2 regions of the Brevundimonas sp. GW456-12-10-14-LB3 genome follow, and region 1 is predicted to be linked to the other one. Evidence: riboswitches for the same ligand, from Rfam matches in the RefSeq annotation. Region 1 holds a riboswitch; the other holds the start of a gene.
The links. Region 1 has a riboswitch for glycine ahead of gcvT (glycine cleavage system aminomethyltransferase GcvT). Riboswitches for the same ligand answer to the same signal wherever they lie in the genome.
Positions count from the first base shown of each region.

Region 2: another riboswitch for glycine. It lies ahead of AC07XS_RS00430 (TonB-dependent receptor domain-containing protein); the one in region 1 lies ahead of gcvT (glycine cleavage system aminomethyltransferase GcvT).

Region 1 is NZ_JBWKZJ010000041.1:1,206-12,625, forward strand. It holds gene pncA (bifunctional nicotinamidase/pyrazinamidase) at 105-740, opposite strand; gene AC07XS_RS13695 (class 1 fructose-bisphosphatase) at 737-1,708, opposite strand; glycine riboswitch at 1,866-1,961, shown strand; glycine riboswitch at 1,965-2,050, shown strand; gene gcvT (glycine cleavage system aminomethyltransferase GcvT) at 2,106-3,221, shown strand; gene gcvH (glycine cleavage system protein GcvH) at 3,360-3,725, shown strand; gene gcvPA (aminomethyl-transferring glycine dehydrogenase subunit GcvPA) at 3,860-5,206, shown strand; gene gcvPB (aminomethyl-transferring glycine dehydrogenase subunit GcvPB) at 5,221-6,789, shown strand; gene AC07XS_RS13720 (TetR family transcriptional regulator) at 6,817-7,428, opposite strand; gene AC07XS_RS13725 (SDR family oxidoreductase) at 7,506-8,429, shown strand; gene AC07XS_RS13730 (hypothetical protein) at 8,646-9,050, shown strand; gene AC07XS_RS13735 (DUF6789 family protein) at 9,193-9,663, shown strand; gene AC07XS_RS13740 (hypothetical protein) at 9,758-10,087, shown strand; gene AC07XS_RS13745 (hypothetical protein) at 10,080-10,223, shown strand; gene AC07XS_RS13750 (F0F1 ATP synthase subunit B) at 10,312-10,827, opposite strand; gene AC07XS_RS13755 (F0F1 ATP synthase subunit B family protein) at 10,827-11,369, opposite strand.
Region 2 is NZ_JBWKZJ010000001.1:85,342-96,761, forward strand. It holds gene AC07XS_RS00430 (TonB-dependent receptor domain-containing protein) at 1-2,636, opposite strand, end outside; glycine riboswitch at 2,812-2,899, opposite strand; gene AC07XS_RS00435 (ABC transporter substrate-binding protein) at 3,107-4,198, opposite strand; gene AC07XS_RS00440 (response regulator transcription factor) at 4,252-4,914, shown strand; gene AC07XS_RS00445 (sensor histidine kinase N-terminal domain-containing protein) at 4,911-6,296, shown strand; gene cml (CmlA/FloR family chloramphenicol efflux MFS transporter) at 6,691-7,872, shown strand; gene AC07XS_RS00455 (LysR family transcriptional regulator) at 7,927-8,829, opposite strand; gene AC07XS_RS00460 (VOC family protein) at 8,913-9,356, shown strand; gene AC07XS_RS00465 (hypothetical protein) at 9,766-11,355, shown strand.

The DNA of each region.
Region 1 (11,420 bases):
GCCGCACGATGCGGGAGCACCTGGCCCGCGACAGGTTCGCGCTCTCGCGCGCCGCTGGGTCCCCCGGTCTCGCTAAGCTCGCCGGAGGATGACGAAAGAGGGGTTTAGCCGAGGAGGGTTTCGGCCCCGACCTCCGCCACCCCCATCGCCCGGAAACTGTCCCGGGCCGTCGCCTCGGTCTGCGGCGCGATGGCGCGGCTGGCGTCGGAGATGACCACGGCTTGGAAACCCTCGCGCACCGCATCCTCGGCGGTGAAGCGGACGCAGTAGTCGAAGGCCAGCCCGCACAGGAAGACGCGGGTCACGCGCAGGTCGCGCAGCAGGCCGGCCAGGCCCGTCGGGGTGCGATGGTCGTTCTCGAAGAAGCCGGAATAGGAATCCACTGCGGGGTTATAGCCCTTGCGGATCACGGCCAGGGCCTTTTGCACCGTGGGCGCCGCATCGGGGTGGAAGTCGGCGCCGGGCGAGCCCTGGATACAGTGGTCGGGCCACAGCATCTGGCGGCCGTAGGCGACCTCGATCTCGGTGAAGGGGGACGCGCCGGGGTGGTTGGAGGCGAACGAAATCTGGTCCGGGGTGTGCCAGTCCTGGGTCAGGACCACCCGGTCGAACCGTTCGGCCAGCCGGTTGATCAGCGGCATGATCCCCGCCCCGCCCTCAACCGCGAGACGGCCGCCCTCGCAGAAGTCGTTCTGAGGGTCGATGACCAGGAGGGCGTCAGTCGGACCGATCTTCATCATGCGCTCGCGTAGGCGTCGATCTCGTTGGCCGAGCCCAGGGCGACGGGGATGCGCTGGTGCAGATGCTCGGGCTGGATGTCGAGGATCGATTGAACCCCGTCCGTCGTCGCCTTGCCCCCGGCCTGTTCAACCAGGAAGGCCATGGGATTCCCCTCGTACATCAGGCGCAGCTTGCCGGGCTTGTTCGGCTCCCGCTTGTCCCAGGGGTACAGGAAGACACCGCCGCGCATCAGGATGCGGTGGACATCGGCGACCATGGCGGCGACCCAGCGCATGTTGAAATTCTTGCCCCGGGGGCCGTCCGCGCCCTTCAGCACGCCGTCGACATAACGCTGCACCGGCTCGGCCCAGTGGCGCAGGTTCGACATGTTGATGGCGAACTCCTTGGTGTCCAGGGAGATGGCGATGTCGTCGTGGGTCAGGATCCAGTCGCCGTCGTTCGACAGGGTGAAGCCCTTGACCCCTGCGCCCGTAGTCAGGACCAGCATGGTCTGGGGGCCGTACAGGGCGTAGAGGGCGGCGACCTGATTGCGGCCGGGCTGCATGAAGTCGGCCTCGGTCGGCGAAGGCGTCGCAGACTTCAGCACCGAGACGATGGTCCCCACCATGGCGTTGATGTCGATGTTGGACGAGCCGTCCAGCGGATCGAACAGGACCAGATATTGGCCGGTGGAATTGGCCGCCGGCTGAACCTCGTCCATCTCCTCCGAGGCGACGCCGGCGACGGCGGGACAGGCCAGGAGGGCGTCGGTCAGCATGTCGTTGGTCATGACGTCGAGCTTCTTCTGCTCCTCGTCCTGAACATTGATCTGGCCCGAGGCGCCCAAGGCCCCGGCCAGGGCGCCGCCGGCGACCAGAGTGCTGATGTCGGCGCAGGTGGCGGCGGCGACCGTCAGGACCGTCTTCAGCCCTTCCGGAACCTCCAGGGCGGCGATGTGGGCGTCGAGGCGGGTGCGGTCGGCGGTCATGGGATCGGTCCGGAGCGGCGGAGAGGGACGCTCCGTTCTTGGCGGGCGGACGCAGGGAGAGCAAGGGCGAGCCGACGCCGGACGTCAGGAAGTGCGACAAGGCGGCGTCAAAACACGCCTGCGCTTGACTTGCGGCCGGAGTCGGTGGCTTAGGTCGATTGCTCTCGCGGGAGAGATCGGCGCGCCTCGGCGGGTCGACGCCGAAGGCGCAACCGCCCCGGAAACGCTCAGGCAAACGGACCGCGAAGCATACGGACGCTGGAAAGCCGCTCTTCACGGGCGCGCCGACGGAGCAAGGCGACATGATTTGGTCGCCGGAATCTCTCAGGCTTCAGGACAGCGGGGGCGCGAGGACGGCGGAGCTCCGCCACAACACGCGACCGTGAAAGCCTGAACCATGACCGATCAGACCCTGAAGACCACGCCCCTGAACGCCGCGCACCGCGCCCTGGGGGCCCGGATGGTGGGCTTCGGCGGCTATGACATGCCGGTCCAGTATGAGGGCGTCCTGGCCGAGCACCGCTGGACCCGCGAACACGCCGGCCTGTTCGACGTGTCCCACATGGGCCAGTGCAAGATCACCGGCGCCGACGCCACCGCCCAGTTCGAACGGTTCGTGCCCGGCGACTATGAAATCCTGAAGGCCGGCAAGCAGAAATATTCCCTGCTGCTGAACAAGGACGGAGGGATCATCGACGACCTGATGGCCGGCCGCCCGGATCACGACGGCCTGTTCGTCGTCGTCAACGCCGGCAACAAGGACGAGGATTTCGCCTTCTGGTCCGCGAACCTGGAAGGCGACGCCAAGCTGACGGTTCTGGACGACCGCGCCCTGATCGCCATCCAGGGGCCGGAAGCCGCCGAGGTCATGAAGGCGCATGAGCCGGTGCTGGCGGAAATGGGCTTTATGGAATGCGCGCGTCTGATGCTGTTCGGCGTCGACTGCTATGTCTCGCGTTCGGGCTACACGGGCGAAGACGGCTATGAGATTTCGGTCCCGGCGGACCAGGCCGAGCGCATCTGGAACACGATCCTGGAAGACGCCCGCGTCAAGCCGATCGGCCTGGGCGCCCGGGACAGCCTGCGCCTGGAGGCGGGCCTGCCGCTGCACGGCCACGACATCGACCCGACCACCAGCCCGGTCGAAGGCGCCCTGACCTTCGCCCTGTCGAAGTCGAGGAAGGAACGGGCCGATTTCGCCGGCGCCGACCGCATCCTGAAAGAACTGTCCGCCGGTCCTTCGCGCGTCCGCGTCGGCCTGATCGTCAAGGAAGGCGCCCCGGCCCGCGAAGGCGCCGAGATCGCCGACGCCGATGGGAACATCATCGGCAAGGTCACCTCGGGCGGCCCCTCCCCCACCCTGGGCAAGAACATCGCCATGGGCTTCGTGCCGCCGGCCCATGCCGCCCTGGGCACGGAGTTGAAGGTCATCGTACGCGGCAAGCCCGCCGCCGCCGAGGTCGTCGCCATGCCCTTCGTGGCGCAACGCTATTACCGGAAGCCGAAGGCGTAACATTCACCCCGTCACCCTCGGGCTTGACCCGAGGGCCGGATTATCCGCCGCATTGCGTCGGGATCAACACAGAGAACGATCCGCCTCCGATCCTCGGGTCAAGCCCGAGGATGACGGGGTGGGAGATGGAGAAGAGAAATGAAATTCACCAAGGATCACGAGTGGGTCAGCCTGGACGGCGACATCGCCACCGTGGGCATCTCGAAACACGCCGCCGACGCCCTCGGCGACGTGGTGTTCGTGGAAGTGCCGGAAGTCGGCAAGACTGTCGCCAAGGGCGCCAGCTTCGCCGTGGTCGAGAGCGTCAAGGCGGCGTCCGACGTCTACGCCCCCGTCTCGGGCGAAGTGGTCGAGGCCAATGACGCCCTGTCGACCGCTCCGGAAACCGTCAACTCGGCCCCGGAAGCGGACGGCTGGTTCGCCAAGATCAAGGTGTCGGACGCCTCGGAACTGGACGCCCTGATGGACCAGGCCGCCTACGACGCCTTCCTCGCCACCCTCTAATCTCAAACTCCGTCACCCTCGGGCTTGACCCGAGGGCCGGAGGATCAACCACTCGTGCGAAGCCTAGACGCACGAGCCGCACAACATCCGATCCTCGGGTCAGGCCCGAGGATGACGGGTGAAGGAAACCGGCAATGCGTTACCTCCCCCTGACGCCCGACGACCGCACGGCGATGCTCGCCGCCATCGGCGCCAAATCGATCGACGACCTGTTCGTGGACGTGCCCGAAGCGGCGCGGCTGGACGGGCCTGTGAACCTGCCGCGGGTGGCGGGCGAGTTGGAGGTCGAGCGCGCCCTGTCCGCCATGGCCGCCAAGAACGCCACAGCCGGCGCCGTCCCCTTCTTCTGCGGCGCAGGGGCCTACAAGCACCATGTCCCGGCGACGGTGGATCATATCATCCAGCGGTCGGAGTTCCTGACCAGCTACACCCCCTACCAGCCGGAAATCGCCCAGGGGACTCTGCAGTATCTGTACGAGTTCCAGACCCAGGTCGCGAACCTGACCGGCATGCCGGTGGCCAACGCCTCGCTTTATGACGGTTCGACCGCCATGGCCGAGGGCGTGCTGATGGCGACCCGCGTGACCCGCCGCAACAAGGCGGTGATCTCGGGCGGGGTGCACCCCCACTACGTCAAGGCGACCGAGACCGTGGTCCACGCCGTCGGCGTCGAGACGCAAGTCCTGGCTCCCGCCGTCGACGCCGAGGCCGCCGTGATCGACCAGATCGGTCCCGACACCGCCTGCGTCGTGGTTCAGACCCCGAACGTCTTCGGCGCCGCAACGGATGTCACGAAGATCGCCGAGGCCGCCCATGCAGCCGGCGCCCTGCTGATCGTCGTGGTGACGGAAGCCGTGTCTATGGGCCTGCTGAAGTCGCCCGGCGAGATGGGCGCGGACATCGTCGCCGCCGAGGGCCAGTCGATCGGCAACGCACTGAACTTCGGCGGTCCCTATGTCGGCCTGTTCGCCACGCGCGAGAAGCTGATCCGCCAGATGCCCGGCCGCCTGACCGGCGAGACGGTGGACGCCGACGGCGAGCGCGGTTTCGTCCTGACCCTGTCGACGCGGGAGCAGCATATCCGCCGCGACAAGGCGACGTCGAACATCTGTACGAATTCCGGCCTCTGCACCCTGGCCTTCACCATCCACATGAGCCTGCTGGGCGAGACGGGCCTGCGCAAACTGGCCCTGCTGAACCACGAGAAGGCCCTCGCCACGCGCGACGCCCTGGCCGCCGTTCCGGGCGTCGAAATCCTGACCGACCGCTTCTTCAACGAGTTCGCGGTGCGCCTGCCCAAGAACGCGGCCGAGGTCGTGGATCAGTTGGCCGCCCATCACGTCCTGGCCGGCGTGCCCTACAGCCGCCTGGCCCCCGACGCCGGCATGGACGACGTCCTGCTGGTCGCTGCGACCGAAACCACCCTTGACGCCGACATCAAGCTCCTGGCGACCGCCCTCGCCAAGGTGCTGGCGGCCTGAGCGGAGACAAGACCATGAGCACCATGAACACCGTCGGCCGCCCGACCGCCCCGAACCAGGTACAGACCAAGCCCGCCACCCTGACCGGCGGGCGCGGCCTGTTGCAGAACGAGCCGCTGATCTTCGAAGGCGAAGGCTGGGGCAAGACCGGGGTCGACCTGCCCGAACCGAAGACCGATGCGTCGGACCTGGGCGACCTGGTCCGCAAGGATCCGATCGGCCTGCCCGGCCTGTCGGAGCCCGAGGCCATGCGCCACTATGTGCGCCTGTCGCAGAAGAACCACGCCATCGACCTGGCCATCTATCCGCTGGGCTCGTGCACGATGAAGCACAACCCGCGCCTGAACGAGAAGATGGCGCGTCTGGCCGGTTTTTCGGACATCCACCCCCTGCAGCCGATGTCGACGGTTCAGGGCGCGCTGGAGCTGATGGATACGCTGGCCCATTGGCTGAAGACCCTGACCGGCATGCCCGCCGTCGCGCTATCTCCGAAAGCGGGAGCGCACGGCGAACTGTGCGGCCTGATGGCCATCCGCGCCGCGCACGAGGCCTCGGGCCAGCATGAGAAGCGCCGCAAGGTGCTGGTGCCCACCAGCGCCCACGGCACCAATCCGGCGACGGCCGCCTTCGTCGGCTATACCGTCGTCGAGGTGGCCCAGACCGAGGACGGCCGCGTGGACGTCGCCGACCTGGCCGCCAAGCTGGGCGACGACGTCGCCGCCATCATGGTGACCAACCCCAACACCTGCGGCCTGTTCGAGCGCGACATTCTGGAAATCAGCCGCCTGACCCACGAGGCGGGCGCCTATTTCTACTGCGACGGCGCCAACTTCAACGCCATCGTCGGCCGGGTTCGTCCGGGCGATCTGGGCGTGGACGCCATGCACATCAACCTGCACAAGACCTTCTCGACGCCGCACGGCGGCGGCGGGCCGGGCGCGGGGCCGGTGGTGCTGTCCGACGCCCTGGCGCCCTTCGCCCCGGCGCCCTGGGTGGTGCATGACGATAACGGCTATCGCCTGATCGAGCGTGAGGAAGACGAGGCCGAACAGGCCTTCGGTCGCCTGTGCGCCTTCCAGGGGCAGATGGGCATGTATGTGCGCGCCCTATCCTACATGATGAGCCACGGCGCCGACGGCCTGCGTCAGGTGGCAGAGGATGCGGTGCTGAACGCCAACTACATCAAGGCCCGCCTGTCGGACCTGATGAGCGCGGCCTTCCCCGACGGCCCCTGCATGCACGAGGCCCTGTTCGACGACGAATGGCTGAAGGGCACGGACATCACCACGCTCGACTTCGCCAAGGCGATGATCGACGAGGGCTTCCACCCGATGACCATGTATTTCCCGCTGGTCGTTCACGGGGCCATGCTGATCGAGCCGACCGAGACCGAGTCCAAGGCCGAGCTGGATCGCTTCATCGAGGCCATGCGCCTGCTGGCCCAGGCGGCCAAGGCCGGCGACGTCGACCGCTTCAAGGGCGCCCCCTTCCACGCCCCCCTGCGTCGTCTGGACGAAACCCGCGCCGCCCGCTCGCCGGTGCTGCGCTGGACGGCCCCGGAAGGCTCGAACCAGGCGGCCTAAGCCGCTCTCGGCGTCCGCCGTCCTGGATCAGGGCGGCGGACGCTGGCCCGCCATGCGTCTCAGGACGGCGAAGGCTTCGCGGCCGAACCGTTCAGGCCCTTCGTCCGGATGGGCCAGCCAGGCCTCGCCGGCCAGTTTCATGATGCTGACGCCGATCGCCGCCGCGACGCGACAGGCGACGTCGTCCGGGGCCAATCCCTTCCGCTCGGCCAGGGTCTGGGCCAGCAGCCGCTCCACCCCTTCATACTTTGCGTGATCACCGGCCTGAAGGGCGGGCGTCTGATGGATCAGCCGCGTCAGGTCCAGCATGTCCGGCGTCTGGAAGCGCGCGGCGACATCGGCCAGCCCCCCCTCCACCATATCGAGCAGCGGTTCGTCGCACGGCCGGGCCGCCACCGCCTGGGCGATCATCTCAGGGATCTGGGCCTTGAGGGAAAAGACGATCTCTTCCTTGGAGCCGAAATAGTTCAGCAGGGTGCGGCGCGATACGCCCGCCGCCGCCGCCACCTCGTCCAGGGTGGCGCCGTCAAATCCCTTTTCGATGAACAGCCGCAGGCCTTCGGCCTGAATGCGGGCGTGGGTTTCCAGCCGCTTCCGCGCACGCAGACCCTGCTCGCCAGGAAAAACTTTTTCTTGCACTTCTTGCATATTTGCACCGGATGCAGATATGCAAGCCGGAGCCCTTCGGAAATTCAGTTCACCCCAGGATAGCCGCAATGACCCAATGGACGACAGCCGATATTCCCGACCAGAGCGGCAAGCTGGTCATCATCACCGGGGCGACCGGCGGCATCGGCTTGGAGGCGGCGCTCGTTCTGGCTGGAAAGGGCGCCGAGATCGTTCTGGCCGCGCGCAATCCGGACAAGGGCGATCAGGCGGAACGGCTGATCCGCAGTCGCCACCCTGAGGCCCTCGTGCGGTTCGAACGGCTGGACCTGGCGGACCTCAGCTCTGTCGCCGCCTTCGCCGAGGCCCTCCTGGCGGCGGGTCGGCCGGTCGACATTCTGATCAACAATGCGGGCGTCATGGCCGTGCCCCGTCGCCGAACGACCATCGATGGTTTCGAGATGCAGTTCGGAACCAACTATCTATCCCACTTCGCCCTGACCGGCCGGCTCCTGCCACTGCTGACGGCGGCTCAGGCGCGAGTGGTGCAGTTGTCCAGCGTCGCCCATCGCGGCGGTCGGATTCAGCTCAGCGATCTGAACTATCGCTCCGGTTACCGGCCCTGGCCCATCTATCAGCAGTCCAAACTGGCGATGTTGATGTTCGCCCTGGAGCTTCAGCGCCGCAGCGATCGCGAAGATTGGGGCCTGACCAGCGTGGCCGCCCATCCCGGTTTCGCCCGGACGGATCTGATCGCCAACGGCCACGCCGGCAGCCCGCCCGGACTTTTCGCCTTGGTCAGCCGCCTTCTGGCGCGCGTGGCCAGCCATTCGGCGGCCGACGGCGCCTTGCCGATCCTGATGGCGGCGACCCTGCCCCAGACCGAACCCGGCGCCTATTACGGCCCTCAGGGCTGGCAGGAGATGCGGGGTGCGCCCGGCCGCGCCCTCATCAAGCCCCAGGCGCTGGATGTCGAAACCGCCCGCGCCCTGTGGTCCGAGTCCGAACGCATGACCGGCGTCCACTACGGCTGACCAAGGCCTAGCCGCGTCCTGTGGGACACAGACTGCGACAATCCGGCTTCATGACCAAAGCTTCATAGGAAAGCCACGGATCGGCCATCGAACCGGATCTTAAGGGGTTATGTGACAACCTCGCCACGGTCGCTCTTTCCCTTCCCGGCTTGGGATCGGGTGGGCGTGGCGACCGTTGTCACACCTCAGTCAGTCCTCCTCCCTCCCGGCGCCCTCGTGATCTCCGCACCCGCTCTCGTCCTGTCCTCCGCCTCGCCTCGCAGCCGCAAGCTGCGGGTGCTGAAGCGTTGGGCCCTGATGGCGGGCGGGCTGTTCGTGGTCCTGCTTGGCATTCTGATCGCCCCCCTGCCCGGCCCCGGCGGCGTCCCGGTGATCGCGGTCGGCCTGATGCTGATCCTGAAGAGCTCCTTCTGGGCCAAGCGACAGTTCATCCGCGCCCAGTACGCCCGGCCGAAATGGGTCTATCCCTTCCGGCGGCTGATGCGGAAAAAGCCGGAGTTCGCGCCGGTTTTCTGGCAACAGGCCTTGCGCGCCGAAAAGGTGATCCTGACCCGGCGGCGGCGCGGCCTGATCCGTCTGCGCAAGGGCCTTCGCCGCTACATCCGCAAACTGTTCCGCTGACCGTGCGCGCATCAGCGATCATTTCGCGCCTGCGTTGCTGCGTTCGCTAACCACGGCAACGTGAACGCCGACCGTCCGAGTCAGGCGTATTCTGTCCCAGCGTTATCAGAGAACCAGAAAAGCGTTGGGAGGCGCTAAGGTCATGATGTCACGCTTACAAAAAGGTCTGATCGCCGGTTTCGCCGCCACGTTCGCCGTGTCCCTGCTGGAAATACCCAATCTGTTCCTGAACTGGTTCGACCCGTTCCAGAGCGTCATCGCCGCCCTGATCGGCATGCCCGACGCCCTGGCCGTGGGCTGGATTCTTCATGCGGTGACCGGGGTGCTGATCCTGGGTCCCCTGTTCGCCTACCTCTGCCCGCGACTGCCCACCGACACGCCCGAGACCAAGGGCATCGTCTTTGCGGTCGGCGCCTGGGTGGTGATGATGGCCGGCGTCTTCATGGTCGGCGACTACCGCACCTTCAACGCCGGCTCGGGCTTCGGCACCATCGCCTGGCTTCTGGTCACCCATGCCGTGTTCGGGATCGTCCTGGGCAATGTCTATGCCCGGCTGGTCGCGCGCGACAAGCGCCAGACGCCCCATGTGATCGGCGGCGCCACGGCCCACTGATCTCGGCGGGCCGGACGGCCTGGTCTCCAGGCCGTCCCTGCGTCCGGCTTCCTACACAGACGAACCGGACGGTGGGCCGACGGCTTCCCCTGCGATGAACCGCAAGGAAGATCCGACGCGCCGAGGGCGCATCCGCTGGGAGCCTCTGCTGGTCGGCGGCGTGGTCCTGGCCCTGATCGCCTATTACCTCGTCGCTGAGGTGATCTGGCGAAATCCTCAGGCCGCCAGCGACAGCGAGACGGCCGTGGTCCAACCGGCCGTCGTGCCGCCGCCCGGCGGCGCCGTCCCGCCCAGCGCGCCCGCCGTGGCGCCCGGCGACAATCCGGCCCTGCGCGGCCAGTCGGCCGTGCGCGGCGACGGCACGCCCCTGAACGGCTCCACCACCTCGACGCCGCCCCCGCAGCCGATGCAGACCGATGACTGAACCCGACCGCGATCCGGACGGCTTCAGCCGCCGCAGTGAAAGCGGCCCGCCCTTCCGCATCATGGGCGGGGTCATCGTCTTCATCCTGGTGATGATCGCTGTGGTTCTGACGGTCAGCGGCGTCATCGGGCGCTGAGGGGCCGCCCCAAAACGACTTCGGCCGAAACCGCCAGAGCGATTTCGGCCGAAGGACGGGCGTTGAGACCCGGTCAGACTTGAGGTCGTCAGTTCAGGCGGTCGCCGATCTGGGCGATGGCGGCGTCCAGCAGCGGATCCTTGGCGCCGCCGGCGAGGCGGGCGGCCAGGATCTGTTCCGCGGCCTTGGCGGCCAGGTCGGCGGCGGCGGCCTTGACCTCGGCGGACGCCTGGGCCTCGGCCTGGGCGATGCGGGCCTCGGCCATCTTCTGGCGACGCTCCAGCGTCTCTTCCAGCTTGGCCTTGGATTCGACTTCCAGACGACGGGCGTCGGCTTCCGCCTGGGCCATCATATCAGCGGCCTGGGCCTCTGCCTCGGCCTTCTCCTTGCGGATTTGGGCCAGCAGGGCTTCGGCCTCGGCGCGCAGACGGGCGGCCTCGTCCAGGTCGGCCTGGATCTTGGCGCCCTTGGCGTCCAGCTGGGCGGCGACCATCTTGGGCACGCCGACGGCGATCAGAATACCGAAGAAGATCAGCAGGCCGACGCCGACCCAGATCTCGGGATTCGACAGGTCCCAGATGCCCGGTTCAAAGATCAGGTTCATCAGGCGGCTCCCTTGGCGAGGTCGAGTTCGGCCTTGGTCGCGGCCTGGCCGGTCAGGCGCTCCACCATGGCGCCGGCGGCGTCGGAGGCGATGGTCGAGACATTGCCCATGGCGGCGTCGCGGGTCTTGGCGATGGCGGCCTCGGCTTCGGCGATGCGGGCATTGACCACGGCTTCTTCAGCAGCCTGGCGGGCGTTGGCTTCTTCCGTCACGCGCGCCTTGGCGGCGGCGGCGGTGGCGCGGGCGTCGGCGCGGGCCTTGGCCAGGTCGGCCTGGGCCAGGGCGGCCTGCTCGGCGGCCTCGGCCTGGACCTGACGCGCGGTGGCGACGGCGCCGGAGATGGTCTCGCGACGTTCATCCATGACGCGGCGCAGGCGCGGCGCGAAGACCTTGGCGATCAGGAAATAGAGCAGGAAGAACAGGACCAGCAGATAGCCCATCTGCCCGGCCCAGTGCTGGGTCTCGAACTGGGGCAGTCCGCCGCCGCCGTGGCCTTCGGCCTCGGTGGTCGCGTGGGTGTCGTGAGAAGTGGGTGCGGCCATGGTGTCCGTTCGTCCGAAAAGCAGAAAGGCGGCGACGGCCTCAGCGAGAAG
Region 2 (11,420 bases), on a different contig from region 1:
TAATACGGCGAATAGAGCGACCCGACCGGCGGGTCCTTGTCGAACAGGTTGGTCGCATTGGCGTACAGCTCGACCCCGTTTGCGCCGTAGTGCGCCAGGTCGGCCGTCAGCCCTAGATCGACATAGGTGAAGGCGTCGATGTGGTTGTTCGAGATGGCGACGGTGCTGTTGTAGTCGCCCGCCGAGATGTAGCGCGCGCGCAGGTTCGCACCGAACACCTCGCCCTTCCAGCCGAGGCTGGCGTTGACCCGCAGCTTGGGTACGCCCAGGCCGAAAGAATAGCCCTGGGATTCGACATATTCGATCTTGGTCACGCCGTCGTCCGTGGTCAGGCTGTTCACCCAGGTGCCGACCAAGCGCATCATCACCCGGCCCGTCGCGCCCGGAACCCAGAGGTCGGCGTCGGAGGCGTAGGAGGCCTCGGCGTCGATCCCGTCCGTGTGGTACTCGGCCAGGTTCACATAGGTGGACATGGTGCGGACCAGATTGCCCGCCGAGTCGCGCTCGACCTTGGAGCAGAGGTCGAGGTTGCCGTTGTAGCAGCGGTTGACCAGATCCTGCGGCGCAATCGTCGTGATCACGTCGTCGATCTTGATGTCGTAATAATCCAGCGACAGGTTCAGGCCTGGGATCGAAGGCGGCGAATAGGTGACGCCCAGGGTCAGTGTATCGGCGGTCTCCGGGCGGAGGTTGGGATTACCGCCGCCGTTGTTCAGCGTATAAACTAAAGCCCCGTTCTTGGCCGGGTCATTGATGTTGTTCCAGCCGGTGGTGGTGGTGGTGAACAGCTCCGAAAGATTGGCCGAACGGATATCGCGCGACTGAGTCACACGGCCGCGGAAGCCGGGGAAGAACTCGTTGGTGGCGCCAACCTTCCAAGACCAGATCGAGCCCGTGGTGTCGTAGTCCGAGATGCGAGCTGCAGCATTGAACTGCAGGTCGTTCAGGATCGGCAGATCCTTGACGATCGGGACCAGGACTTCGGCGAAGGCCTCCTTCACGCTGAACTCGCCGGACATGGCCGAGAAGCTGAACGTCTTGAAGGCCTTGGCCGCGTCCAGCTCGCCAATACGCTGATCGGTCTGCTCCTTGCGGGCTTCCAGGCCGACGGCGATCGACACGTCGCCGGCCGGCAGGCTGAAGGGCTCGCCACGCAGGCTGACGCCGGCGACGTCCAGCTTGGTGGTGGCCCGCTGCTGAGGCGTGCCGGTGACATAATCGATGGCTTCCTGAGACGGCGCGCCCAGGCCAAAGAGATTGATCGGCACGCAGCCCGAGTTGGGATTGGTCAGGGTCACGCGGCAGACGGCTCGACCGCTCACGGGATCGATTACGGAATCGACCGCATTGGCGAATTCGGTCTTCAGCAGAAAACCGGGCGTATCGATATTATTCTCGAACTCGCCGTGGCTGTAGTAGGCGCCCCAGCGCCAGCTGTCGCCGAACTCGCCGTCCACGGCCAGAGTGGCCTGGGTGGTGACGCGCTCGAAATCGATCGTGGAATAGGACAGATCAGAGTTGAAACGTCCGAAGGTGAAGGACGTCTGGCCAGCGGCCGCCATCTGCTGCTTGATCGTGGACGACAAGAAGGCGTTGTCGATGCTGATCGTCAGATCGCCGCGATCGTGATCGCCGAACCAGACATAGTCGTTCCACATCCGCGAGTGACGGACGTCAGCCGTGACCCGCAGCTTGTCATTGATCTCATAGACGGCGCTGGCCAGCCCGGTGTAGCGGCGCTGCGGCGTGACCAACGGGCTGAGATCGTCATTGGACGGACCTTCGCCGCCGATCGAGTTGGTTCCGCTGACGGTGCCGTAATCGAAAGGCCGAAGCGTGCCGTCCGGGTTAAACACCTTACCGCGGTTCACGCCCGACAGGATCAGACCGCCGTAAGCGGCGTTGGCGAAGCCGACGTCCGGCTGCAGGGCGCCGTTGACGGTGGCCCATCGGCCGATATTCGGGCGCGACGCTTTGGGGATGACGCCTTCGTTGTCCAGGTATTCGCCGCCGATGACGAAGTGGCCGCGCCCGTCGGCGAAGTCCGCGCCCCAGGCGCCTTCGAACCGTTCCTGCTCAGCGTCGTCGTAGGAGGACACGCCGTATTCGGCGCCCAGCTTGCCGCCGCTGAAATAGCGATCAATGCCGATGTTCACTACGCCGGCGACGGCGCCTGAGCCCCAGGCGGCCGATGCGCCGCCCGTAACCACGTCGACGCTCTTGACCAGCACCGACGGCACGGCGTTCAGATCGTTCTCGCTGGACACGCGACGCCCATCGATCAGGACTAGGGTCCGGTTGATGCCCAAGCCGCGCAGATCGACCGGCGCATTGCCCGCACCGGTGTTGGTGCCGGTCGTCTGGGCCGATGTGGTGGCGCGGAATTGAGGCATGTCGTTGAGGGCGGCGGCGATATTCGGCCGCGCGCCAACCGACAGATCCTCGGCGGAAAGATGGATGGTCGGCGTCGGCGCCTCGAAGCCGGCGCGGTCGATCCGCGAGGCGGTGACGACAATGTCATCGACCGAGGCCGCATCCTCTGGAGCGCCCGCCTCCTGGGCATGGACAGAGGTGGCGCAGGCCATCAGCGCGATGGCGCTGCAATAATAGGTCAGGTTGCGATTAAGACGAGACAAAGCGAGATTCCTCATGGCGATGACGCCCCTCCCCAGGGTTGCCCAATGCGACCGGCGCTCTGCGGCGCCCGTTCGCCCCCGCTGTCATTGGGCCTGAGAGCTTCAGGCCGTTCGCCGACCCTTTCTCCTTCGGCGAGGCCGCATCCCCCGGATTCGACCTTCTCTCCAGCGTTCCTTCAGCAAGACGGTCCGTTTGCCTGAGCGTTTCCGGGGCGGTTGCGCCTTCGGCGTCGGCGGGAACCGATCTCTCCCGCCTTGCTGAAGCGAGTAAGATCGACCAACGAATGCCTGTCAAATCGGCACGCCTCGCAAGGATAATGCTTCTATTTTCACATTCATGCAGTTACATGCCGCTTTTGAAGCGCGTCAGTCGTTTGTCGCCGAGCGACTATCGGTCACCGCAGGATCGGTGAAAGCGAGGTGACAGAAACACCGCCTTCAGAAGAAAGAGACTTATCCACAGGAAAGCCTTAGGGGGCCCTAGGGTCGTCCGGCGCCCGTTCCGCCGCCTGCATGGCGGCCCGCCAACGCTGCAGAAGCCCCTCGCGACGCGCCTGATCGAGATTGGCGAGCAAGGCCGGTCCCACACGGACCGGCCGAGCGCCGGGGATAGAGGCGCGACGCTCGGTAAGAATGTCGCCGCGAGCTGGGCGGACCCCCAGGCCGGCGATGATCCTTTGCCCTTCACGCGATAAAAGAAAATCCAGAAAAAGCCGGGCGGCGTTGGGGTGGGCCGCGTTGCGGGGTATGAAGGCCACGCGCGAGACGGACAGATGATAGTCCTCTGGCGTAACCAGGCCGATATCGGGCGCCCGGGCGACCCACGACGCCCCGTAAGACTGGTTCATATTGTAGGCGAAGGCCATGCGGCCCTCAGCCAGTTGGCCCATCATCCTTTGGCCGGACGTATCGGCACGCGGATGAGTAGACCCCAGGGCAGTCATCAGGGCCCAAGCGTCGGGATAGATCTGGATGTCGGCCGACAGTTGCAGAAGCGCCACCCCGCTGCGTTCGGCGTCATACAGGGTGACCCGGCGGAAAAACCGGTCCGCGTCGGTAGACAGCCGTTCGAGCAGTTGGGCGTGGCTGCGCGGCACGATCTCCGACGGCAACCGCCTGCGATTATAGGCGAAGACGACGGGCTCGGCCGTCACACCGAACGCCTGGTCTCGCCAGACCGAGCCGTCCGGCATGGCCGCCCGATGCGGCGATCGATAAACTTGGGCGTAGCCGTCATTGATCAGCTTGACCTGCACGTCCATCGCCGTGCTCCAGACCAGATCCGGCCCCTCCAGTCCGGAGGCGGCGCGGGACTGGACTCGGTTCGCGATCAGGGTCGAGTTGATGTCCTCGAGCCGCACCGCGATCTCGGGCCAGCGCCGTTGAAACGCCGCCAGCACAGGCCCCATCAGGCTGGTGTTCGTGAGGATGTGCAGCCCGCCCTCGCGCCTGGCAAGCCATCGGACGCGGGGCGCCGTCGCGACCCCGTCCGGCTCGCCCGCGCAGGCCGAAACCCCCGCCCCCGCGAGCCCGAGAAGCAGATGTCGGCGATCCGTCTTCACCGGGGCGGGTTTCCCGCTATTGTACCGTTCATGATCCGCTCCTTCGCATCGCCATGAGAATACTGGTCGTCGAGGATGACAAGGCGCTTCGGCATTCGCTCGAGGCCAGCCTTCTGGCGGTCGGTTTCGAACTCCGCTCCACCGACAGCGGGGACCAAGCCCTTCATCTGGAAGCGACGGAGCGGTTCGACGCCGCCGTGTTGGACATCGGCCTTCCCGACATCGACGGTTTCGAGGTCCTGAAGGCCTTCAGACGGCGGGGATCGCAGACGCCCGTCCTGATGCTGACCGCGCGCGACGCCCTGGGCGACCGGGTGGCGGGACTGGATTTCGGCGCTGATGACTATCTCGTCAAACCCTTCGCCCCTTCGGAACTGATCGCCCGATTGAGAGCGATCGTGCGTCGACGCCAGGGTCGGGCGGCGGGCGCCGCGATCGTCGGCTCACTGGTCTGCGACTGGGACGCCGGCCGGGCCCAGGTCAATGACCGGGAACTGTCGCTCCGTCCGCGCGAATGGGCGGCCCTGCGCGTTCTGGCCTCGCGCGCTGGCCAGGTGGTGGATCGGGAGTTGTTGGCGGCCGAAGTCTTTCCGCAGGATGAGGCTCCCTCGCTCAACGCCCTGGAGATCCATGTCGGTCGGCTGAGGCGCCAGTTGCAGCCTGACGGCCCCGCCGTGACCAATATCCGCGGTCGCGGCTATCGTCTCGATCCATGAGCGAGGCGCCCGGCTCGCGCCGCCCCCACAGTCTGGTGACACGTCTGCTGATCGCCCAGGTCGCGCCCCTGGCCCTGTTCGCCGTCGTGGTGCTGGCGGTCGGGGCTTGGACGGCCCACCGCGTGGTGGCGGAGACGGCCGACCGCCTCCTGGCGGGGGCGCTGCAGACCATCCGGGAAACGGTCTCGGTCGCCGACGGCAAGGTGACTGTCGATGTCGCGCCCTGGACTCTGGGCCTGCTCGACGGTCCCGAGCGGGACGCCGTCTTCTACAGTGTTCGCGAGGGCGGCCGACTGATCACAGGCTATGAGGAGTTGCCGCGCCTGCCCGACGCCTCGTCGGATGCTCCGATCTTCGCCGACCTGTCCGTCCGCGGCGTGCCGGTTCGCATGGCCCAGCAAACCCTGACGATCCCAGGAAGACCCGCCCCCGTCACCGTGTCGGTGGCTCAGAGCCTGGACTCGCGACGCGCCAGCCTGTTGGATCTATATCGCAGCCTGCTGCTGCCACCCACCCTGCTCGTCCTGTTGGCCGCGCTTCTGATCTGGCCGGCCTTGAAGTGGGGCCTCAACTCGCTCAAGCGGCTGATCGACGACCTGACGCGCCGCCCCGGTCCCCGTGCCGACTTCGCGCCCGCCGACATCGACCTGGCGCCCCGCGAATTCCAGCCGGTGCTGACCGCCTTCAACCATCTCCTGGCGCGGCTTGAGGCCTCGACGTCGGGGGTTCAGCGCTTCGCAGCCGACGCCTCGCACCAGTTGCGCACCCCGCTTTCGGTCGTGGCGGCCAATCTCGATCTGCTGGCGGGCGCGCCCAGGACCTGGACCGCGCGGGAGAGGCGTCTGATCGACGACTCCCGCGACGCGGTCGCCGGCATGACCCGGCTCGTCGGCCAGTTGCTTTCCACGGCCCGGGCTGACGGCGCCCGGATCAAGTCGTCTGCCGACCTGGGCCGGGCGGCGCGGCGCGCCTTTCAAATGGCTAAGGCGCGCCGGTCCGCCCCGAACGGCGCTCTACGCCTTCGTCTTCCGGCAGAGGCCGTGGTCGTTCTGGGCGCCGAGGACCTAATCGCTGAACAGATCCTCAATCTTATCGACAACGCCTTCCACCACGGCGCGCCGCCCGTCATCGTGCATGTGCGAACAACGGGCGCGGTCTGCGTCTGGGATCACGGCCCCGGCGTCGATGAGGCCGCCCTTCCCCGCCTTACAGACCGATTCTTCCGCGCCGCGCCCTCCCAGGCGTCCGGTTCCGGCCTCGGCCTCGCCATCGTTCGCACCTTGGCGGAGGCCCAAGGCGGGCAGTTCGGTTTATCCAACCGCAGCGGCGGGCGAAGCGGCCTCGTCGGGCGACTGACTTTCCAACCCAGTGCGGAAGAATGAGTCGTCGAAACGACAAGCCGTTCTGAAGGTGGACGCGCGCCACCGGATCGGGAGCGCCGTTCGCACCGACGGCGGCTGAAGGCGGCTTCGATCGATGTGCGGTTTAAGGCGGCTGCGCCGAAGACCCTCTCGCCAAGCCCCACCAGAGGGCTTTCGGTTTTGTCGGACAGCGCCCGTCGGCCGCCACAGCCCTGCGCGGCTTCGGTCGCTGGACCTTTGCTTTGTCTAGGTCCAGACAAAGCCTGACCAAGAAGACGCGGGAGGCGCCTGAGATGGGTGGCACGAAGGCCTCGGACGAATAGGCCGCAACGACGAACCCGTTGTTGCGGCGATCTGCTGACCTCCACCCGGCTGATCGCCGTCAAATCCAGCATTTGACGCGAAGCGATCCCTCATGTCCGACAACCGGCCCATTTGGGCCCACGCCCTTCCGACCGCCATCCTGCTGATGGCGCCCTTTGACCTGCTCGCCTCGCTGGCGATGGACATCTATCTGCCCGTGACGCCGGCCATGCCGGCCGCTTTGCAGGCCGATCCACCCGTCATCCAGCTCACGCTCAGCGTCTACCTCCTCGGCCTCGGCCTCGGGCAAGTCATCTTCGGCCCGCTCTCAGACCGGTTCGGTCGGCGGCCTGTGCTTCTGTCCGGCGCGCTCACGTTCGCGGTGACTTCGGGCCTGTTGGCGATGGCGGCGTCAGGCTGGGCGTTCGTCGTCCTTCGGCTTGCTCAGGCGATGGGCGCCGCGGCGATGCTGGTGGCGACCTTCGCGACGGTCCGTGACGTGTACGGCGACAAGCCGGAGAGTGTCCGGATCTATGGCCTGTTCAGCGCGATGTTGGCCTTTGTGCCCGCGTTCGGACCCGTGCTCGGGGCGCTCGTTTCAGCGCAGTTGAGCTGGCGGGCGATCTTCTGGTTCTTGGCCGCGTTGACGCTTCCGCCCCTGATGCACGCGCTTTGGCGGTGGACGGAAACGCGCCCTTTGGGCGAAGCCTCTCGCCCACGCCCGGGCCCCATTCTCCGCAGTTGGGCCTTCCAAATCTACACCTTGGCGTTTGGAGCCGCGATGGGGTCCTTCTTCGTCTACGTCTCGACGGCGCCACGCATTCTTGTCGAAAGGGTGGGACTGTCGGAGCTTGAGTTCAGCCTCGCCTTCGCCAGCACGGCTTTCGTCATGATCGTCGCATCCCATGCCGCTCGCCCTTGCTTGGACCGATGGGGGGTGGCGGGCGCCGTTCAGCGGGGCATGGGCCTGCTGCTCGCGAGCGCCCTGTGTTTCGGCGCGAGCGCCGCCTTCGGCGAGCCCTCCATAGGGAGCGTCATCCTCCCGTCTTGGATCATGGCGGTGGGGATCGTCCTGACCGTGTCCGTCTCGGCGAATGGCGCCCTCGAAGCCTTCGGCGATCAGGCGGGCCTGGCCGTCGCGCTCTACTTTGCGGGCCAGAGCCTGATCGTAAGCCTCGTTGGGACCCTGGCCGTGATCCTATTCAACGGCAGCACAGTTTGGCCTCTGGCCGCCTACACGCTGACACTGCCAACCCTCGTGCTACTGGGTCTCAACGCATCACGGAAATCCTGAAACCCAAGAGATCATCACGGATCGAACAGGCGGCTGCAGCTCAACGTCGCCAACTCAGGGCGTCGCCTGCGCTTCCGTCTCGATCTCGTTTCTGAGCCAACGCAGACCGTGATCATGGTCCCGCCGGTCATGCCAGACCTGGACAAGCGAAATACCGGCCAGGTCGATCGGCGGGGCCCCGAGGGTCAGACCGTCTTCCCGGCGCGCCTCAAGGCTTCGGCGCGCCGCCGTCACGATAAGGTCCGTCCCTCTGACAATCCGAGGGGCGACGGACCAGTGCGGCAGGGTGAAGATCACCCGACGAGCGTGGCCCAAGGCTTTCAAGGCGGCGTCCACCTCGCCCCTGTCGTCCGGCGACGCCGCCACCGCCACATGAGGTCGGGACAGATAGTCCTCCAAGGTCGCCGGCAGGCCCGCCGCCTCGTCGGCAAGACAGGCGAATTGATCAATGAAGAGATCCGAACTGCGCAAGCCCTCGTCCCGCACGCCCGGATAGACGCCGATCGCCAGATCGATCTCGCCGGACCGAACCGCCCCGAGGGCGGCCTCGCGGCCCAGGGACACGAGCCGCAAGGCCGCACCCGGCGCCGTTTGAACAAGGCGCCTGACCAGCCCCGGCAATAGAACCTCGGCGGCGTAGTCGGACATCGAGACCCGGAACGCCCGCCTAAGGGTCTGCGGGCTGAAGACCTCGTCCCGCAAAAGCCCTCCGAGCACGGCGAGGGCCTCGCCAAGGGGCGCGGCCAACGCCCGTGCGCGCGCGGTCGGCTCCAGCCTCCCCGCTCTGCGAACCAGGATCGGATCATCAAGCAGAGCCCGAAGACGCGCCAGAGTCTGGCTGACGGCGGGCTGGGTCTTGTTCAGCCTCAGCGCTGCACGGGTCACATGGCGCTCAGAAAGCAAAGCGTCCAGCACCACGAGCAGGTTGAGATCAATGCCGGCGAGCTCATTAGTCATTCGCATGATCGTTATACCAAACACCCATTTCCACACGGAATGTGAATAAACGAAGGTCGGCGCGATCACCAAGGGAGCGCCCGATGTCCGATACACCAACCTTTGACCGTGGCCTGAGCCACATCGCCCTGGTCGTCCGTGAGATGGACCGCAGTCGTGAGTTCTATGAAACCTTCGCCGGCTTGCGGCTGGTGCATGAACGCCGTGCGGAGGGCCGTATCAGCCGCGTCGCCTGGCTGGCCCATCCCCACACCGCCTTCACGGTCGTGCTGGTCGAATCAAACCAGCTCGACGACACGCCGCTCGGTCCCTTTGGGCACATTGGACTGGCGTGCCGGGATCAGGGCGAAGTGGACCGTCTCGCGGACCTCGCCAGGCGCAGGGGCGTCCTGCGGTCTCCGCCCGTTCAAAGCCCGCCTCCGGTCGGCTACTGGACCTACATCAGCGACCCAGACGGAAATACGCTTGAGCTGTCCTTCGGACAGCAGATCCGTTTCACGGGCCGTCAGGGGTCCGACGGGGCTTAAGCCGAGCGACAGATAGGCGACTTAAGGGCCCGGGCTGCAGCGATCGGCTGCGCGCCGCAAAGAGCGACCATCGCGTGGGAGGTATATAAGCGCCCACAGAGCGCTGATGGGTGAAGCGAAGAACGGTTGTCGCGGAACCACAGGTGACTGGCTGCACATCAACCACCCTCATTCATGCCGACCGCCCGCGAGGCGGGGCTTCATCCTATCGTGCAGGAGCCGGCGCCCCTTCGCGGCCGCGCGTCATGAGGCGCGAGAATGACATGCGGGCCAGGCCGTGTCGCCGCGCCCGCAGAGATTGAGCCAAGAGCTTAGGGCTACAACCAAAAGGATTTGACGGTTCTCGCAAAAGGCGTGATCAATACAACGCACGGGGTCGGCGGGATCACATTCTCTTGGAGGAGACACGATGTTCGCGAAATCACGCAAGGCGCGCCTGCTGGCCGCCGCCCTCAGCGTCACGGCTGTCCTACTGCCCAGCGTCGCCGCAGCCTGGAAGCCGACGTCCCACGTCTATTTCGCCGAAATCGCGGTGAAGGACGCGCTCGACGACGGCTATGTCGAAATCCCCGTCCTGGGAACCGGCGAGGTTCGACGATACAAGGTCGATGACGACACCTTGGTCGCCTTGAGAGCGGGCCGTGCGCAGTATCGCGCGGGCGTGCTGGGCCCCGACGCCTATCCGGACATCCTCACGGGCCAACAGGTCATCCATCCGGACGGGGAGGAAAGCGGCGTCTCGCACGGCTCGGACGCTTGGCTTGAGCACGTCTGGAACAGCTTCGGCGACGATCCGCTGCAACGCGCCTTCCGCCTGGGCTTTCTGACCCATGCGGCGGGCGACACCTATGGCCACACCTTCATCAATCAGTTTTCCGGCGCCCCCTTCACCTTGAACCCGCCGGACAATGCGATCCGCCACATCGTCCTGGAAGGCTATATCGACAAGCGCCTGCCGGGTTCAGCCTTGACCGGCGACTTCTTCACTGCCAGCGTGGCGGGGGTCGACGGACGCATCTATCAGGCGATGGTCGACGCGCGTCCCGGCTCCGCCCTGGACCGGTTGCTGCCCAGCGCCAGCAGCAGCACCAACTATTCGGTGCCGCGCCTGTTCTCGACCCTGCGCGCATCGCTCGACGCCGACATTCGGGCCTATTACGACCACAAGGCCGACCTTCAGCGCCGCATCGACAACTGCCGCTGGAACGACTTCAGCTGTTCGGCGGTCCTGCTGTCGGCAGAGTTGGCCGGCTATGTGGCGCTCAATGCGGCGCCGGTCACCTACAAGGAATACTGGCGCGACGACATCGACGAAGGCCTGCGGCTCTGGCCCCAGGTCAGTCATCAGGTGGCGGAGGCTTTGTTCTTCAACGCCGAGCGCAAGACCGACACCGAGAAGGCCGACCGCATCCTCAGCGACTATGCGACCCGACATCTGCTTTCGATGGCGGGAGCGCCGAGCTTCATCGGTCTGACCGCTGCGGCGATCGGCGACATCATCGACGCCGTGACGCCCGACTGGCTGCTGGCGCCGATCCGTGCGCTGAAAGCGGAGTTGCTGGACACCCTTCTGAAGGCGGCCACCGGCATGACTAAGGCCCAGTTGCAGGCCTATCTCACCCGGCCCGACCGGTATTTCGATCAGGTGATGACGACCGGGAACGGCGAACACATCACCCTGGCGCGCTTTAATCGCGACTATCTGCAGATCAGCGACACCGGCTACGACAATCCGTCTGAATCGTTCGACTATCGCAACCTTCCGGCCGCCTACAACACGGTCGTCGCCAGCAAGCTCGTGCTGTTGCCGCCGGCCGAGATCGACCGCTTGATCCGGGATTTGGGCGGGTCTCGCCGCCTCGAACGGCCCAATGTCATGCTCGGCTTCGCCCATACGCTCGACGGCTCCGTCCAATGGCGCAGCGGCATGGTGCTCGCCGCCGAGTGCAACGTTTACCGCCGGGTCTTCAAGCCGCTGCCGCGCGACGAGGTCTGCTGATTTCGGAAGACCCGCGACGATCATCCGCTCGACCCCATCGGTCGAGCGGCCCTGCGACCTGGACC